4 regions of the Streptomyces sp. NPDC059994 genome follow, and region 1 is predicted to be linked to each of the others. Evidence: riboswitches for the same ligand, from Rfam matches in the RefSeq annotation. Region 1 holds a riboswitch; each other region holds the start of a gene.

Region 1 (4,428 bases):
GGTCATATCGACCGCGCTCACGATGCTCGCGTACAAGCTGTGGCAGCACGACCAGCAGGGCCGCAAGGCGGGTGAGGGCAAGTGACTCTCGCAGCCAACGACGGTGTGAACGGCGTCGCGCTCGGCGTCTTCATCTTCTTCTTCCTGGCCGTCACGGTCATCGGCTTCATGGCCGCCCGCTGGCGCCGCGCCGAGAACGAGCAGAGCCTCGACGAATGGGGGCTCGGCGGCCGCTCGTTCGGCACCTGGGTCACCTGGTTCCTGCTCGGCGGCGACCTCTACACGGCGTACACGTTCGTCGCGGTTCCGGCGGCGGTGTACGCGGCGGGCGCGGCCGGGTTCTTCGCGGTGCCGTACACGATCCTCGTCTATCCGCTGATCTTCACGTTCCTGCCCCGGCTCTGGTCGGTCTCGCACAAGCACGGCTATGTGACGACATCGGACTTCGTACGCGGCCGGTTCGGCTCCAAGGGCCTCTCGCTCGCGGTCGCGGTCACCGGCATCCTCGCCACGATGCCCTACATCGCGCTCCAGCTGGTCGGCATCCAGGCGGTGCTCGACGTGATGGGCATCGGCGGGTCCGGCAACTGGTTCCTGAAGGACCTGCCGCTGCTGATCGCGTTCGCGGTGCTCGCCGCGTACACCTACTCCTCGGGCCTGCGCGCGCCCGCGCTGATCGCGTTCGTGAAGGACGGCCTGATCTACCTCGTCATCCTGGTGGCGATCATCTACATCCCGATCAAGCTCGGCGGCTTCGACGACATCTTCGCGGCGGCCCGGCACAAGTTCGAGACGCCCAACGCGGCCGGGAAGCCCACGGGTGCGCTGGTGCCCCCCGAGGCCGGGCAGTGGACGTACGCCACACTCGCCCTCGGCTCGGCGCTGGCGCTCTTCATGTACCCGCACTCGATCACGGCGACCCTCTCCTCCCGCAGCCGCAACGTCATCCGCCGCAACACCACCATCCTGCCGCTGTACTCGCTGATGCTGGGCCTGCTCGCGCTGCTCGGCTTCATGGCGATCGCGGCCGGGGTCAAGGTCAAGAACGGCCAGCTGGCGATCCCGCAGCTCTTCGAGGACATGTTCCCGGACTGGTTCGCGGGCGTGGCGTTCGCCGCCATCGGCATCGGCGCGCTCGTCCCGGCGGCGATCATGTCGATCGCGGCCGCGAACCTCTTCACCCGCAACATCTACAAGGACTTCCTCAAGCCGGACGCCACGCCGGAGCAGGAGACCAAGGTCTCCAAGCTGGTCTCGCTCCTGGTGAAGGTGGGCGCGCTGGTCTTCGTCCTGACCATGGACAAGACGGTCGCGATCAACTTCCAGCTGCTCGGCGGCATCTGGATCCTGCAGACCTTCCCGGCCCTGGTGGGCGGTCTGTTCACCCGCTGGTTCCACCGCTGGGCGCTGCTGGCGGGCTGGGCGGTGGGCATGGCGTACGGCACGCTCGCCGCGTACGGGGTCGCCTCGCCCACCCAGAAGCACTTCGGCGGCAGCTCCAAGAACATCCCCGGCATCGGTGAGATCGGCTACATCGGCCTCACCGCGTTCCTCCTGAACGTCGCCGTCACCGTCGTCCTCACGGTGGCCCTGCGGGCCCTGAAGGCCCCCGACGGCGTCGACGAGACCTCCCCGGAGGACTACACGGCGGACGCGGGCGACCCGGGCGTACAGACGGAACTCCCGGCCGCGACACACTGACACGAGCCGCAGGAAAACGGGCCGCCGGTGAAACCCGGCGGCCCGTTTCTGCTTCCTGGGGAATGCCCACGGCTGCCTGGGGGTTGGGCTTGCGGCGCCTCCAACCCCCTGAGGGGCGCGGGGAACTGCGCGAGCGGCCACCCACAACCCGCAGACAAAGACCGGGCCCCACCAACACGCTCCGGTACGGATGCGACACAACATGTGGGGGCGCCAACAACTCCCGGCACAAGATGTATGCTCGTGCTCGCTGTCGCCGCAGGGGAATCCGGTGCAAATCCGGAACTGTCCCGCAACGGTGTACTCGTACGCATTTGCGTACCTGGTCAGTCCGAGGACCTGCCGACAGCGCGCCCTGGCCGTCCGGTCCGGGTGCCAGACGTCCGGGCCTCGCGGAATGGGCATGTGGACGCGGCGTACCCCCGAGGGGGTGTGTCCGTGTGCCCGCGCACTTCCCCAAGGCCCCGTGCCGAGCGAGGAGTGCCCCCACGTGACCATCGCCCCTGCGGATCCCGCCTCAGCGATCGCCGAAGAGCCGGCCGATGCCCCCGGGACCGCGCTGCTGCGGACCCTGACCGACCTCACCGCCGATCTGCCGGACACCGACCCCGGCCGTGTCGCCGCCGCCGCGCTGCGCGGCCGCAACGCGCGCTCGGACGAGGCGGAGCTGCGTGGGCTCGCCACCGAGGCCGCCGCCGGTCTGATCTCCGAGGACCCGGCGTACTCCCGCCTCGCCGCCCGGCTGCTGACGGTCACGATCGCCGACGAGGCCGCGACCCAGGGCTCGGTCTCGTTCTCCGACTCGGTCGAGGTCGGCCACCGCGAGGGCCTGATCGCGGACCGCACCGCCGACTTCGTACGGCTGCACTCGGACCGTCTGGACGCGCTGGTCGCCGCCTCCCTCGCGGAAGGCGCCGACGATCGCTTCGGCTACTTCGGCCTGCGCACGCTCTACTCCCGCTACCTGCTGCGGCACCCGATCACCCGCCAGGTCATCGAGACCCCGCAGCACTTCATGCTCCGGGTCGCGGCGGGTCTGGCCGAGGACGACTCGGTGCGCGCGCTCGACGAGGTCGCCTCGCTGTACGGCCTGATGAGCCGGCTCGACTACCTGCCGTCCTCGCCGACGCTCTTCAACTCCGGTACCCGCCACCCCCAGATGTCCAGCTGCTACCTGCTGGACTCCCCGCTGGACGAGCTGGACTCGATCTACGACCGCTACCACCAGGTGGCACGTCTGTCGAAGCACGCGGGCGGCATCGGCCTCTCGTACTCCCGCATCCGCTCGCGCGGCTCGCTCATCCGGGGCACCAACGGCCACTCCAACGGCATCGTCCCGTTCCTGAAGACGCTGGACGCCTCCGTCGCGGCCGTCAACCAGGGCGGGCGGCGCAAGGGCGCGGCCGCGGTCTACCTGGAGACCTGGCACTCCGACATCGAGGAGTTCCTGGAGCTGCGCGACAACACCGGTGAGGACGCCCGGCGCACGCACAACCTGAACCTGGCGCACTGGATCCCGGACGAGTTCATGCGCCGTGTGGACGCGGACGGCACCTGGTCGCTGTTCTCCCCCGCCGACGTGCCGGAGCTGGTCGACCTGTGGGGTGACGAGTTCGACGCCGCCTACCGCAAGGCCGAGGCGGCCGGTCTCGCCCAGAAGACGATGCCGGCCCGGGACCTGTACGGCCGGATGATGCGCACCCTGGCGCAGACCGGCAACGGCTGGATGACCTTCAAGGACGCCTCCAACCGCACCGCCAACCAGACGGCGGAGCCCGGCCACACGGTCCACTCCTCCAACCTCTGCACCGAGATCCTTGAGGTCACGGACGACGGCGAGACGGCCGTCTGCAACCTCGGCTCGGTCAACCTCGGCTCCTTCGTGCTCGCCTCCGGCGAGATCGACTGGAAGCGCCTGGACGAGACCGTCCGTACGGCCGTGACCTTCCTGGACCGGGTCGTCGACATCAACTTCTACCCGACCGAGCAGGCCGGCCGCTCCAACGCCAAGTGGCGTCCGGTGGGCCTGGGCGCGATGGGTCTCCAGGACGTCTTCTTCAAGCTGCGCCTGCCCTTCGACTCCCCCGAGGCGAAGGCGCTCTCCACCAAGCTGGCCGAGCGCATCATGCTCACGGCGTACGAGGCGTCCTGCGACCTCGCCGACCGCAACGGCCCGCTCCCGGCCTGGGACAAGACCCGCGCGGCGCGCGGCGTGCTGCACCCCGACCACTACGACGTCGAGCTGAACTGGCCGGAGCGCTGGACGGCGCTGCGCGAGCGGATCGCCTCGGTCGGCATGCGCAACTCGCTGCTGCTCGCGATCGCCCCGACCGCGACCATCGCGTCCATCGCCGGTGTCTACGAGTGCATCGAGCCGCAGGTCTCCAACCTGTTCAAGCGCGAGACGCTCTCCGGTGAGTTCCTCCAGGTCAACGGCTACCTGGTGGAGGACCTGAAGAAGCTCGGCGTGTGGGACGCGCAGTCCCGCGAGGCGCTGCGCGACGCCAGCGGCTCGGTGCAGGACTTCAGCTGGATCCCCGCCGATGTGCGCGCGCTCTACCGCACGGCGTGGGAGCTCCCGCAGCGCGGTCTGATCGACATGGCGGCGGCGCGCACGCCGTTCCTGGACCAGTCGCAGTCGCTGAACCTGTTCCTGGAGACGCCCACCATCGGCAAGCTGTCGTCGATGTACGCGTACGCCTGGAAGCAGGGTCTGAAGACCACGTA
Region 2 (4,428 bases), on a different contig from region 1:
CGCCCAGCACTTGAGCGACGCCGTGGTGGATCTCGTATCCCTCCACGGGCTCGCCCAGCGCCTCGCCGGTCGGCCGTGCAAGTGTCTTCTCGGCCGCGAACCGCACCCGTACGGGCAGCAGTCCGAGCCCCGCCACGGCGCCCGCCCGTGACTCGACCTCGTCCTCGATGTGCTCTCCGAGCACCTGGAATCCGCCGCAGATCCCCAGCACCGGACGCCCCTCGGCCGCCCTGCGCGCCAGCTCCCGCGCCAGCCCCCGTTCCCTCAGCCATTCCAACGCCCGGACCGTGCCCCGGGTTCCCGGCACGACGACCAGATCCGCGTCGGCCAGTTCCTCGGGCCGGTCCACGAACCGTACGATCACGCCCGGTTCGGCGGCGAGCGCGTCCACGTCCGTGAAGTTGGACATCAGCGGGACCGCGCAGACCGCGACCCGCAGCACGTCGTCGCCCACCGGCGGCGCCACCACCGACTCGCGCACGGCGCCGCGAAGGGAAACCCGCAGGCCATCCTCCTCATCGATGCCGAGCCCGTGCGCGAACGGCAGGATCCCGTACGTGTGGCGTCCGGTGAGCCCGCGCAGCATGTCGATGCCGGGTTCGAGGAGCGAGACGTCGCCCCGGAACTTGTTGACGATGTACCCGGCGACCAGCGCCTGGTCCTCGGGGCTCAGCAGCGCCGTCGTACCGAAGAACGAGGCGAACACCCCGCCCCGGTCGATATCGCCGACCACCACCACCGGAAGCTTCGCGGCGCGCGCGATGCCCATGTTGACGATGTCCGTGCGCCGCAGATTGATCTCGGCCGGACTGCCCGCCCCCTCGCAGATCACGGCGTCATACGTGCCCCGCAGCCGCTCCAGACAGTCCACGACGGTGCCGAGAAGCGCTTCCTGGCGTCCGCCGTGGTAGCCGCCGGCGCTCAGCTCGCCCACCGGCCTGCCCATCAGTACGACCTGGCTCGACCGGTCGCTCCCCGGCTTGAGCAGCACGGGGTTCATCAGCGCGGACGGCTCGACGCGCGCCGCCTGCGCCTGCATCGCCTGCGCCCGCCCGATCTCGGCGCCCTCGCGCGTGACGAACGAGTTGAGGGACATGTTCTGCCCCTTGAACGGCGCGACCTTCACGCCCTGGCGCACCAGCCACCGGCAGATCCCGGCGGTGACGACGCTCTTGCCCGCGTCCGATGTGGTGCCCGCGACCAGCAGTCCGCCGCTCATGTACGTACCTTCCTCACCGCGATCGCCACAGCCAGCGCCAGCCAGCCCACCCGGCGCGACAGCCGCACCGCCCGCTCGATGTCCGGGACTTCCACCGCCCGGCCGCCCCCGTTCAGCACGGGCCGGTGCTCGACACGGCCGCCGTACGAGAGGGTGCCGCCGAGCCGTACGCCGAGCGCGCCCGCGAACGACGCCTCGACGGGACCGGCGTTGGGGCTCGGGTGCTTGCGGGCGTCGTCCCGCCACGCGCGCGTGGCGGCGCGCGGCGCGCCCCCGGCGGCCACCGCCAGTGCGGCGGTGAGCCGGGCGCCCGGCCAGCCCGCCACATCGTCCAGGCGCGCCGAGGCCCACCCGTACCGCCGATGGCGCGGCGAGCGGTGGCCGACCATCGCGTCCAGCGTGTTGACCGCGCGGAACGCGACCAGGCCCGGAACCCCCGCGAGCGCCCCCCACACCAGCGCGCCCACCACGGCGTCGGAGGTGTTCTCGGCGACGGACTCGACGACCGCGCGCGCGATGCCGGGCGCGTCCAGGGACTGCGGGTCGCGCCCGCACAGGTGCGGCAGGCGCGCGCGGGCCGCCTCGACGTCCCCGGCCTCCAGCGCCTCGCCGATCGCGCGGGCCTCCCGGCCCAGCGAAGTGCCGCCCACGACGGCCCAGGTGGCGGCGGCGGTCAGCGCGACGGACGCGGTGGGAAGCTTTCGTACCGCGCGCGTGGCGAGCAGTGCGGCGCCCGCGGCGCCTCCGGCGCACACGGCGGTGTGCAGCGCGCCCCAGCCCCGGTGGTCGCGCCACAGCGTGCGCTCCACGGCGGCCGCGGCACGGCCGAACGCGGCGACCGGGTGTCCGCGGCGGGGATCGCCGAGGAGGAGGTCGCCGAGGAGACCGGCGGTGGCGCCGTACGCGAAAGTGCGATCGGCACGCATGGGATCAGCCCGCCGCAACGCCGCGAAGAACTCTGGTACTTCCGGGAGGTGCCGGCAACAGGCAGGCGCGCATGGCGGTATGTCCTCACTCAGGGTGTCCGCGCCCTGGTACGACGTCGACCGGCGGTGAGAGTTCCTGGCTCACGGGGATGATTCCCCGATGACAGTGGCGGGACCGCGCCGGATTCGCACCGGCTTCCTCTTCTGCCGCCGTAAATGGCTCGGGCAGTCCACCATGCCCGGGAACGCCCGTCAACTCGCTGCTGACCTGCGACGGGAGAGTGTGTTGGGGCACACAGAGAACCGCCCTCCGGCCGGGCCGGAAGGCGGTTCGAGGTGTGTGCGGCGCTGCTGGCCGGGCTACTTGCCGACGATCAGACTGATGCCGTACGCGACGGCCGCCGCGCAGAGCGCGAAGCAGAGGTAGGCGGTGGTGCGGGCCACGGCGACGTTGCCCTTGCCGGCCGCGGCCGACTGCTGCTTGCTGAGGCCGACGATCCCGACGGTGAACAGGCCCACCAGGCCGACGGTGACGATGAGGCTGACACCGAAGACGGTGCCGAGAGCTGCCCAGTCGATGTGCATGACGATTCCTTTGGGGTGCGCGGCCGGGTCAGACGGTGGCCGGGCGGGCCGGGTCGACGGGGGCCACCGGGGCCGGAGCCGGGATGGTGGCCGTCAGATCGGCGGCCACGGCGGCGGCGGTGGGCGGCGGGGTGACGGCGGCGATCGCGGTGGTCACGACGCCGGCGGGCTCGGCCGGGGACTCCGCCGGGGTGGCGGCGGCAGTGACGTCGTTGTGGTCGACCGGCTCGCGGCGCGACAGCTTCCAGATGAAGCCGGCACCCGCGATCAGCAGGATCGCCACGAGGACGATGCCCCAGGTGCCCTGGCCGGTCAGGAACTCGGCGCCGGCGCCGACCAGACCCGCGGCGGGCAGGGTCAGGCCCCAGGCGATGAACATGCGGGTCGCGGTGGACCAGCGGACCACACCGCCCTTGCGGCCGAGGCCGGCGCCCATGACGGAGCCGGAGCAGACCTGGGTGGTGGAGAGCGAGAAGCCGATGTGCGAGGAGGCCAGGATGACGGTCGCGGCACCGGACTGGGCGGCGAAGCCCTGCGGCGGCGCCAGCTCGGTCAGGCCCTTGCCCATGGTGCGGATGATGCGCCAGCCGCCGAGGTAGGTGCCCATGGCGATGGCCATGCCGGCCGAGACGATGACCCACAGCGGGGGGTTGGCGCCCGGGTGCAGCACACCGCCGGCGACCAGGGCGAGCGTGATGATGCCCATGGTCTTCTGCGCGTCGTTGGTGCCGTGGGCGAGTGAGACGAGCCCGGCGGAGGCGATCTGTCCTGCCCGGTACCCCTTGGCGGTGGCCTTCTCGGCAGCCGGGTCGGCGTTTCGGTTGATCCGGTACGTCAGGCGCGTGGCCAGCATCGAGGCGACGCCCGCGACGATCGGGGCGGCGACGGCGGGGAGCAGCACCTTGGTGACGATGGTCGAGCCGTTCACCGAGGACCAGCCGGCCGACATCACGGCCGCGCCGATCAGACCGCCGAACAGGGCGTGGGAGGAGCTGGACGGCAGGCCGAGCAGCCAGGTCACCAGGTTCCAGAGGATCGCGCCGACGAGCGCCGCGAAGATGACCTCTGTTCTGATGCCCTTCTCGTTGATGATCCCGCCGGAGATCGTCTTGGCGACCTCCACCGACAGGAACGCGCCGACCAGGTTGAGCGCGGCGGACATGGCGACCGCTGCTTTGGGCTTCAGGGCGCCGGTCGAGATGGTCGTGGCCATCGCGTTGGCGGTGTCATGGAAACCGTTCGTGAAATCGAACACTAGAGCTGTCACGACCACAATGGCGAGCAGCAGCGTGATGTGTTCCATTTACCCAGTCAATCGTTCGACGTCAGTGGCTGGACGAACGTAAGTAACCTGGATGAACGGAAGGTGAACTGGGTCGGGCTTCGCGGTGTATCCGACCGGTTTTTGCTGCGACCAGGCCCTGACAAACCCCGCGAACCGGCCATATACCCCATTGAAGAGATTCTGCTCACTCCGTCGCCCGCTGCGCGGAGCCTGCGAGGATCGCCCCATGGGAGAGCCGAAGGACTCCGGAGCGACCGCCACGGCCTGGGCCGAGCTGACCGCCACCGCGCGCCGCACCGCCGAGGAAGGCCTGGTCGTGGGCACCTCGGGCAACGTCTCCATACGCGTCGGTGACCTGGTCCTGGTCACCCCCACCGGCGTCCCCTACGACCGCCTCGGCCCGGACGACACCG
Region 3 (4,428 bases), on a different contig from region 1:
CCTTCTCCGTACCGGCCACGAGATACGGGACTCCCGCCTTGGTGACGAGGCCCAGCGGGTCGACCGTGCGCGTACCGGCCGGGCTGCCGGGGCGGGCGTATCCGAGCCGGATCCGCAGGCCGTCCACCACCGCCCGTTGCAGCGCGTCCAGCAGCGGCGTGCCCGCGGTGACGGGCAGGCGCGACCAGTCCGTGCCGTCCGTGACACCTGCCTTCGACGCGGCCTCGGCGTCGGGCCGGAGCGTCGCGGGCAGGGCCCGCACCAACTTCCGCAGCGCGGTGCGCAGTTCGGGCGAGTGCGCCGACGGCCCCGCGACCAGGAACATCGCACGGATCTCGGCGGCGGTCAGGCCCGTGAGGTCGGTACGGGCCCCGCCGACCAGGGACCAGCCGCCGCCCCGCCCGTGCTGGGAGTACACGGGGATACCGGCGGCGGCCAGCGCCTCCAGGTCGCGGCGCGCGGTGCGCTCGGACACCTCCAGCTCCGCCGCCACCTCACGCGCGGTCACGCGTCCGCGCGTCTGAAGGAACAGCAGGGTCGCCACCAGACGGTCAGCTCTCATAGCGATCATTGTCCTGGGAAAACTGGCCAGGAGATGGCCAGTTTGGCTTCCAGGATGAGTGCAGACCGAGCGCGGAGAGATCAGCTGACTGATCAGGAGCCGCGCCGTACACACCATCAGGGAGAGATCATGATTGTGGTGACCGGAGCAACCGGGAACGTCGGACGACACCTCGTACAGACCCTGGCCTCGGCCGGCGAGTGGGTGACCGCGGTCTCCCGCCGCGCCCCGGCCGGGGAGACGCCGGGCAACGTGGAGTTCCAGCAGGCCGATCCGGCCCGGCCCGAGAGCCTCAAGCGGGGCCTCGACGGGGCCGACGCGCTGTACCTCCTCGTCCCCGGTGACGGCGAAGGCCTCGACCCGTACGCCATCCTCGACACGGCGCGGGCCGCCGGGGTCCGGCGGGTCGTCCTCCAGTCGTCGCAGGCCACTGCCACCCGGCCGCACTCCCCCGCGCATGCCCGGCTGCGCGCCTTCGAGGACGCCGTACGGGAGTCGGGCCTCCAGTGGACGGTCCTGCGGCCCAGCGGGTTCGCCTCCAACGCCTACATGTGGTCGCCCTCGGTCCGCTCCGAGCGGACGGTCACGGCACCCTTCGGCGACGTCGGCCTGCCCGTCATCGATCCGGCCGACATCGCCGCGGTCGCCGCCGTGGCCCTGCGCGACGGGAGCCACGCGGGCCGGACGTACGAACTCACCGGACCGGCCCCGGTCTCGCCGCGCGAGCAGGCCCGGGCGATCGGTGACGCGCTGGGGGCGTCGGTGCGGTTCGTCGAGCAGAGCCGGGCCGAGGCGCGGGAGCTGCTGATGCGTTTCATGCCGGAGCCGGTGGTCGAGGCCACGCTCGGCATCCTCGGCGAACCCACGCCCGAGGAGCGGCGGGTGAGTCCGGACGTGGAGCGCGTCCTGGGCCGGGCACCGCGTACGTTCACGGCCTGGGCGGCGGACAACGTCGTGGCCTTCAGATGACGTCCGCGGCCGGGGCGGCCTCGTCCCGGGCCGTGCCCGGCCCGCCCTGGCCGGGCCCCTCGGCGGCTGCGGCGACGCGCACCGCCCACCGCTGCTCGACCTTGGCGAACCGCCAGTACGCCAGGGCCGCGGCCCACACCGCGACGAACAGGCCGACGATGATGAAGCCCACGTTGTCCAGGTCGAGGTCCGCGACCCAGCCGGTGACACCGTCGCTCAGATCGAGCTTTTCGTGCAGGACGCCCACCAGCTCGATCGTGCCGATCAGGAAGGCCACCGCGATGGAGAGCCCGGTGATGGTGAGGTTGTAGAACACCTTGCGCACGGGGTTGGAGAAGGCCCACTGGTAGGCGAAGTTCATGAACGTACCGTCGATGGTGTCGAACAGGCTCATCCCCGCCGCGAAGAGCAGCGGCAGGCACAGCACGGCGTACCAGGGCAGCCCGGCGGCCGCCCCCGAGCCGGCCATCACCATCAGGGTGACCTCGGTGGCGGTGTCGAAGCCGAGCCCGAAGAGGAAGCCCAGGGGGTACATCTGGCCGGGCCGGGTGATCGACTTGGTGAAGCGGCCCAGGAGGCGGTTCATGAACCCCCGTGAGTCCAGGTGCTGTTCCAGCTCGGCCTCGTCGTACGTTCCCTCACGCATGGCCCGGAAGACCCGCAGGATGCCGACGAGGGCGAGGAGGTTGAGCGCGGCGATGAGGTAGAGGAACGATCCGGAGACGGTCGTTCCGACGACGCCGAGGGTCTGGTGGGTCGGCGAGTCATCGTTCATCAGGGTGCCCGCGAGCTGCGCGCCCCCGGCGACCAGCGCCGCCATCGCGACCACGACGCTGGAGTGCCCGAGCGCGAACCAGAAGCCGACCGACACCGGCCGTTTGCCGTCGGCCATCAGCTTGCGGGTGGTGTTGTCGATGGCGGCGATGTGATCGGCGTCGAAGGCGTGCCGCATGCCGAGGGTGTAGGCGGTGACGCCGAGGCCCAGGCCGAACGTCTTCGAGCCGACCTCGTAGTGCTCGGGCACGACGAGCAGGAAGAGTATGCCGAACGCCACGACGTGCAGGGCGGCGATCACCGCCAGCAGCCAGGCGGTGCGGACGGTGTCCTCACGCCGCCACTGGAAAGTGGCGGGCAGGGTGGGCAGGGTCATTCGTTCACGCTCCAGCACCTCGTGGATCATTACGCGAGATGCCGTGGCCGGTCTCCTGGCTTCCGGGGTATCGCACCGTCCCCGCCTTCCCAGCGGCCTCACGGCCGCCAGTGGCACAACGGGACGGGCTACCCGAAGCCGTTCATGGCCTGAACGGCATGGGGCCCGATCACAGTGGCGAGGGCCGCTCCGGTCTTGCACCGGTCTTCCCGAACACCACGGCTCGCCAACCGTAGGTGCGACCCGCCTCACCTGCAAGTCTGGCTGTGGACAGGGAGATTGCAGATCACCTTTCGAGCGGGCCGCCGGGGCCCGTCCGCCCACCTCCCAGCACGCGGCGGGCCCGCCGCTCGGCCCGACTCCTCACCCTCCGGTCGGCGCGGGGAACGCCGGGCGGCGGTCAAGGCGGGCGCGGACCTCGTCGGAGCCGAAGTGGTAGTCGATGCGTCTCACGGCCTCGGCCCAGCCGTGCGTGGTGCCCGCGCCGGAGGGCGCCTCGGTCACGAACGGGTCGGTCCACCGCTGCACCGCACGCCGCCACAGCTCCGCGGGCGGCTCCTCCACCGCGGGGAGGGCGCGGCCCGTTCGGATCGCCCCGGTCAGCCGTGCAGGGTCGTGGTCCGGAGCTGGGGATCGGACTCCGTCTCCGCCTCGGTGAACCGTTCCGTGACCCAGCGCTTGTGCGAGAAGAGGACGGCCTGGTCGGTGTAGTGGGGCGATTCGGGGTTGGCGGACTGCCCGTAGGTGAGGATCGTACGGGTGCGCGGACCCTGCGACGTCAGCTCCGTGGCCATGATGAAACTGGAGCCCGACGCGTAGTCCTCCGGGGAGTTCGGGCGGGTGGCGCCGCCGCTGCCCGACGTGGGCGACGCGTTCACGACGTTGAAGCAGCCCTCACCGCCGGAGCAGCCGGGCAGCGGGATCCCCGCCCAGCGCTGCACGCTGCCTATCGGCGCGTCCAGGGGCACCTTGTCGGCGGCCAGCCCGCGCACGGCGTCGGCCAGCGCGCGCCGCACCTGCGGATCGTCGCCGTTGAGCCCGCGCGGGGTGGTGAGCGGCTGGGCCGGGTCGTACGGAACGCGCCACCACGGGTGCCGGCCGCCCACTTGGGTGCGGAACGCCTGCCACAGCACGGCGCCGCGGCTGTCGGCGTCGTCGCGGGTGTCCCAGGCCGCGAGGACGCCGCAGGCGGCGCGCACATCCACCTCGGTGCCGTCGGTGGCGGTCAGGACGGGGTGCGCGCGGCACATCGCGACCGCGTCGTCGCGGCCCAGCTCCGCCGTGTAGTTGCGGTTACCGAGCATGCTCGCCCGCAGCGTGGACAGGGTGAACCCCGGCGTGCCGAGTCCGTCGGTGCCGTCGCGCCGGCCCGCGATCATCTGGAGCCCGAGCTGGGCGCGCGGCCCGAGCGGCACTCCGGCGCGGTACATCCGCGGGTAACCGGTCAGCGGCGCCGAGGGGTTGGTCAGGGTCGAGTCGTTGTTGGAGTTGGCCACGTAGTCGGTCCGGGTCAGCCGGGGCTGGTGGCCGGGGCCGAAGATGCCCGGCACGACCGCGTCGGGGTCGCTGCCCCAGTCGCAGCCCGAGGTCGAACCGTCGAGCACGCCCGCCACATCGTGGTCCTCGCCCGGCAGGGCGCACCGCTTGAGCCGGTCGTCGGTGACGTTCGGCACGGCGGAGGAGTCGTTGAAGTACGCGGTGCCGGTCGTGTCCGTGGCCATCGTGTACGTCCAGGGGATGCCCTGGT
Region 4 (4,428 bases), on a different contig from region 1:
GCGCACAGGAGCGTCTCGGCGCCGCACTGAGCCGGGGCGGCGGCGCGCTCGTCGTCGTCGCCCGGTTCGCCCCGGCGGGCCGGTCCGTGGTCTCGCTCGGCGCGGGCGCGGCGCACCGCACGCCCAAGGAGTTCCTGCCGTGGTCCGCCCTCGCCGGGGTGGCCTGGGCGGGCTACAGCGTGGGCCTCGGCTACTTCGGCGGACGCTGGCTCGGCGCGACCTGGCTCGGCACGGGCATCTCCGTCCTCGCGCTGTTCGCGGCGGGCTCCCTCGCCGCCTACGTCATGCGCCGCCCGGCCCAGGCCGCGGTGGCCGGCCCGGCGGCCTGACGCACCGCAGGGCTACGCCGACGCCGGTGTCCTGACCGGCACCCCCCGTATCTCCAGGCCTTCGAGCAGCTCGGCCGTGGCCCGCGCTATCTCGTCCACCGCCCGGTCGAAGACCTCCTGGTTGTGCGCGGCGGGCGCCCGGAAGCCGGACACCTTGCGCACGTACTGGAGAGCCGCCGCGCGGATCTCCTCGTCGGTGGCCTCCTCGGGGAGGACCGGCGGTCTGAGCGTCTTGATGCTTCTGCACATGCCTCAAGTGTGACGGGTACCACTGACAACGGCCTCGGTAGAGTCGGAGGCATGGCGGCAGCAGAGCAGGTGAAGGCCCAGGAGCCCAAGGGACCGGCGGCACCGGCGGCACCGGCGGGGCCCTCGGAGCCCGTACGGATCGACAGCTGGATCTGGTCCGTACGGCTCACCAAGACGCGTTCCATGGCGGCGACGGCGTGCCGGGCCGGGCATGTCCAGCTCAACGGCGAGCGCGTCAAGCCCGCGCACACCGTGAAGGTGGGCGACGAGGTGCGGCTGCGTCTGGAGGGGCGGGAGCGGGTCGTCGTCGTCGCGAAGGTCATCCGCAAGCGGGTGGGCGCGGCGATCGCGGCCGAGACCTATGTCGACAACAGCCCGCCGCCGCCCGCCCGTTCGGACGTACTGGCCGCCGGTGTGCGCGACCGGGGCATGGGCCGGCCGACCAAGCGGGACCGCCGGGAGATGGAGCGGCTGCGCGGGCTGTAGGGGCCCGCGAGGCGTTGGCGGGCAGGCAACTCGGAGACCAACTCCCGCTGCACCGGAGTAGGTTGGAGGGCCGGGGGCCAGGGGAGCCCCCGATCCGTCCCTAGAGGAACACGCCATGATCCTGTTACTGCTCGTCCTGGCGCTGGTCCTGTACGGCTTCGGCTTCAGTCTCGGCGGCATCGTGTTCTGCGTCGCCGTGGTGGCCGTACTCTTCAGCGCCTCACGCCGTGGCCGCTCCACGGCACCGTCCGGCGGCTCGTCCGGAGCCGGCGGCTCCAGCCGTGGCACGGACACGGACTACCGGGCCTACCGCGCCCGCCGGGACCGTATGGACCGGTGGGAGCGGCGCTACCGCAGGGAGCGGAACAGCCGTCTGTTCTCCCTGCGCCGCCCCTGACCGATCGAGCGCCACCGAACAGCGCACCGAGCACGACCTACGCGCGCGAGGGCCCCGACCGACGTCGGTCACCGACGTCGGTCCGGGGCCCTCGTGCGTGCGGTTCGCCCGGTCAGTGGGCGGCCGCCGCCTTGCTGTCGACGGCCGTGCCCGTACCGCGGGGCTCGGCCGTGGCGGCCTTGGGCACCAGGAGCCGTTCGGCGAGGTGGCCGAAGACCAGCCCGAAACCGGCCCACAGGGTGACCTGGATGGCGAGGGCCGCGAGCCGGAACTTCCAGAGCAGCATCGCCGGGAAGTCCTTCGGCACCTCGTTGACGGCGGGCAGGAACGCGTACGCGAGCCCGATGGCGACCAGGAAGGCGGCCGAGGCGACGACGGTCGCGTTCCAGTTGCCGAGGCGGGGCGCGAGCCGCTTGCCGAGGATCACGGCCGAGACGGCGAGCAGCACGCTCAGCGCGATCATCAGGAAGTACAGGGCGGTGCGTTTGCCGATCGTGTCGGGGTCACCGATGGACGGCGGGTTCGCCGGGTACTTCAGGAACGGGACGACATAGACGGTCAGGAGCGCGCCGAGCGAGACGAACGCCGCCGTGGCGCGCGGCCCGAACCGGCCGGTCCGGCCGAGCGCGACACAGAACGCGAGCGCGGCGATACCACCGAGGGCCACGCCGAACACGAGCACACCCGTGGCGAGGCCGCCGGTGGACTGCAGGGTGCGGCTGAACACCTCTTCGCCGTGCTCGTGCGCGTGCGCGTCCTCGAAGTCGATGGCCGCGTCCACCCGGGGCTCGCCCAGGACGTACGCCACGATCAGCGCCAGCAGGCCCGCTGCGAGGCCGGCGAGCATGCCGCGCACCAGCAGGGCCCTGACGTGCAGGGAGTTCACGAGTCGGTACCCCTGGTCTCAGTGGCAGGGGAAGCCGAGCAGGTGGCGTCCGTCGTGGACCCACTCGTGGACGTTCTCACCGGAGAGGAGGCTCGTGGCGCCCTGCTCGGCGCCGACGAAGTACAGGAGGACGAGCATGAGGATGCCGAAGAAGAGCGCCCAGGGAGCGATCGCCTTGAGCGATATCGGGGTGATGGCCGGCGTTGCTGCTGCGCTGGGCGCAGGGGCGGCGGAGAGTGCCACGGCAGAACCTCCTGGGGAACACGCGTCCCGGTCATTGGTGCCTTTGTCGACGGTGGTGGGTCTGACTTCCCCGCCTTCGCTCCCTGTTGAGGGCGCTCGCCGGGTTCACAGTGGCGCGACCGTGCCGGAATCTCACCGGGCTTCCTTCACACCGTCTTTATGTCGACGTGACCGTACCGCGTGAGGGACCGCGCCGCTACGGCGCGCGGGTGCACAGCCCCCGCGCGAAGTGCGTGAACGGCCGTGCTCTGCTTGACCCATGACCGTACGCGTGATGTTGATCTCACCCCCGGCCGACCGCTACGCGCGCGAGGCGAGAGTCGGCGACGACGCGGCCGCCCCGGACGAGGGCGCGGTCCGCAGGGTCAAGGACGCGGCGGCGGCTCTTCCGGTACCGGCCCGCCGGCTGAAACCGCCGTCCTCCCTCTACGAGTTGGCGGACGGCCTGCCCACGGGCGACGAACCGGCCCTGGCCGACTGGGATCTGGGCCGCTGGCGGGGGCGGCGGCTCGACGAGCTGAGCGCCGCGGATCCCACGGGGGTACGGGCCTGGCTCACCGATCCCGGGGCGGCGCCGCACGGCGGGGAGAGCCTGCTCGCGCTCGTCGCGCGCGTGGGCGCGTGGCTGGACACGCTGCCCGCGGCGGGCGGCCGGATCCTCGCGGTCGCCTCCCCGGCGGTGGTCCGCGCGTCCGTGACCCACGCCCTGGCCCTGCCGCCCGCCTCCTTCTGGCGCCTGGACGTGGCCCCCCTGACCCTGACCGAGCTCTCGGGCCGCGCGGGCCGCTGGAACCTGCGGTGCGGGCGGCCTGCGGAGGGGGCGCGGTAACGACGAAGGTCCCCCGGCGTCGGATCCGGATGCGCTGGGGTGCCGCAGGGACGCGGGCTCGCCGTCACTCCATCACCCGAGCTGCACCTTGGCGAATGGCGTCCACTCGTACATGCGGTTGTCTCGGTTGATGAGAATCAGCTCAGCCTGGCTGATTCGGGCACGTGCGGGTTCGACGTCCAGCGTTGCCAGCGCCTTGGCGTACGGTTCCGCCGGTCCGGCCCCATGGCTGTACCCGAGCGAGACGTGCGGGGTGAACCCCTCAGCCCGCTCGGGGACCTCCGAGAGAACATCACCCACGGCTGCACGGATCGCGTCCCGCACAGCACGCACCGGCGCATCTGGCCGCACAGGGGCGAGGATCGCCTCCGGGTCCACGATCGGAGCGGTCAAGGTGACCTCGAACGCCGGCACCTCGGCAAGACGCCTGCGGGCGGCCTGCTCGATGGCGGCTGCGTCCTGTTCGGGGAACTCCCCCACGAAACCGAGGCCCTGCATGGTGAGGTGCAGCCACTCGTCAGGGATGAGGTCCAGGCCGCCGACGGGTGCGAGTGCAGCACGGTACTCGGCCGCGAAGCGGTGGACGTCCGGCTGCCCCTCGAACGTCAGGTGCCATGTGTAGAAGCTGCGGCCGACGCTCCAGCCCGGCCGCCACCACCAGTGATCACGCATGTGCTCGGGTTCTGTCGTCATGCCCCGGAATCCAATCAGTTCGGCCCGTCTCCTGACGAGAGCGCAAGGTGTCGCGGGGCGGAGTCCGCGCACCACTCAACGATCGCGCGGCGTGCCACGGTTGTGGCGCTCGCGTCTGCGGCGGCCCCGTGGCCCATGGCGGCGGCGAGGTCACTCATGCGCTGGGTGACGGGACCCATGCGTCGTTCCGCGGGCATGGCCAGCACGGGCAGCAATGCCTCCATGACGCCGTCTGGCTCGCCGCAGGCGAGCAGGGCCGCGGCCTGGCTGATTCGGATCTGCGCCTCGGTGCCATACGCGCGGACCCGCTGAGTGG

Evidence for each region. A riboswitch is a leader RNA that binds a small molecule or an ion and turns the genes downstream of it on or off. The one in region 1 is predicted to bind cobalamin.
Region 2: linked by a shared signal. The riboswitch ahead of ACFWA7_RS12585 (cobalamin biosynthesis protein) and the one ahead of ACFWA7_RS11370 (ribonucleoside-diphosphate reductase subunit alpha) in region 1 are both predicted to bind cobalamin.
Region 3: linked by a shared signal. The riboswitch ahead of ACFWA7_RS29265 (HoxN/HupN/NixA family nickel/cobalt transporter) and the one ahead of ACFWA7_RS11370 (ribonucleoside-diphosphate reductase subunit alpha) in region 1 are both predicted to bind cobalamin.
Region 4: linked by a shared signal. The riboswitch ahead of ACFWA7_RS28020 (CbtB domain-containing protein) and the one ahead of ACFWA7_RS11370 (ribonucleoside-diphosphate reductase subunit alpha) in region 1 are both predicted to bind cobalamin.

The regions. Positions count from the first base shown of each region.
Region 1 is NZ_JBHWUR010000015.1:102,892-107,319, reverse strand. Features, by position in the region: gene ACFWA7_RS11380 (DUF3311 domain-containing protein) at 1-85, shown strand, start outside; gene mctP (monocarboxylate uptake permease MctP) at 82-1,701, shown strand; cobalamin riboswitch at 1,922-2,063, shown strand; gene ACFWA7_RS11370 (ribonucleoside-diphosphate reductase subunit alpha) at 2,192-4,428, shown strand, end outside.
Region 2 is NZ_JBHWUR010000018.1:41,694-46,121, forward strand. Features, by position in the region: gene ACFWA7_RS12580 (cobyric acid synthase) at 1-1,219, opposite strand, end outside; gene ACFWA7_RS12585 (cobalamin biosynthesis protein) at 1,216-2,145, opposite strand; cobalamin riboswitch at 2,253-2,395, opposite strand; gene ACFWA7_RS12590 (hypothetical protein) at 2,506-2,730, opposite strand; gene ACFWA7_RS12595 (anion permease) at 2,759-4,033, opposite strand; gene ACFWA7_RS12600 (class II aldolase/adducin family protein) at 4,242-4,428, shown strand, end outside.
Region 3 is NZ_JBHWUR010000079.1:2,908-7,335, forward strand. Features, by position in the region: gene ACFWA7_RS29255 (helix-turn-helix transcriptional regulator) at 1-562, opposite strand, end outside; gene ACFWA7_RS29260 (NAD(P)H-binding protein) at 692-1,531, shown strand; gene ACFWA7_RS29265 (HoxN/HupN/NixA family nickel/cobalt transporter) at 1,524-2,681, opposite strand; cobalamin riboswitch at 2,709-2,917, opposite strand; gene ACFWA7_RS29270 (hypothetical protein) at 3,045-3,245, opposite strand; gene ACFWA7_RS29275 (penicillin acylase family protein) at 3,281-4,428, opposite strand, start outside.
Region 4 is NZ_JBHWUR010000071.1:14,865-19,292, reverse strand. Features, by position in the region: gene ACFWA7_RS28045 (DedA family protein) at 1-329, shown strand, start outside; gene ACFWA7_RS28040 (DUF2277 domain-containing protein) at 342-578, opposite strand; gene ACFWA7_RS28035 (RNA-binding S4 domain-containing protein) at 630-1,064, shown strand; gene ACFWA7_RS28030 (hypothetical protein) at 1,180-1,461, shown strand; gene ACFWA7_RS28025 (CbtA family protein) at 1,574-2,347, opposite strand; gene ACFWA7_RS28020 (CbtB domain-containing protein) at 2,366-2,590, opposite strand; cobalamin riboswitch at 2,624-2,781, opposite strand; gene ACFWA7_RS28015 (histidine phosphatase family protein) at 2,850-3,419, shown strand; gene ACFWA7_RS28010 (2'-5' RNA ligase family protein) at 3,492-4,112, opposite strand; gene ACFWA7_RS28005 (XRE family transcriptional regulator) at 4,127-4,428, opposite strand, start outside.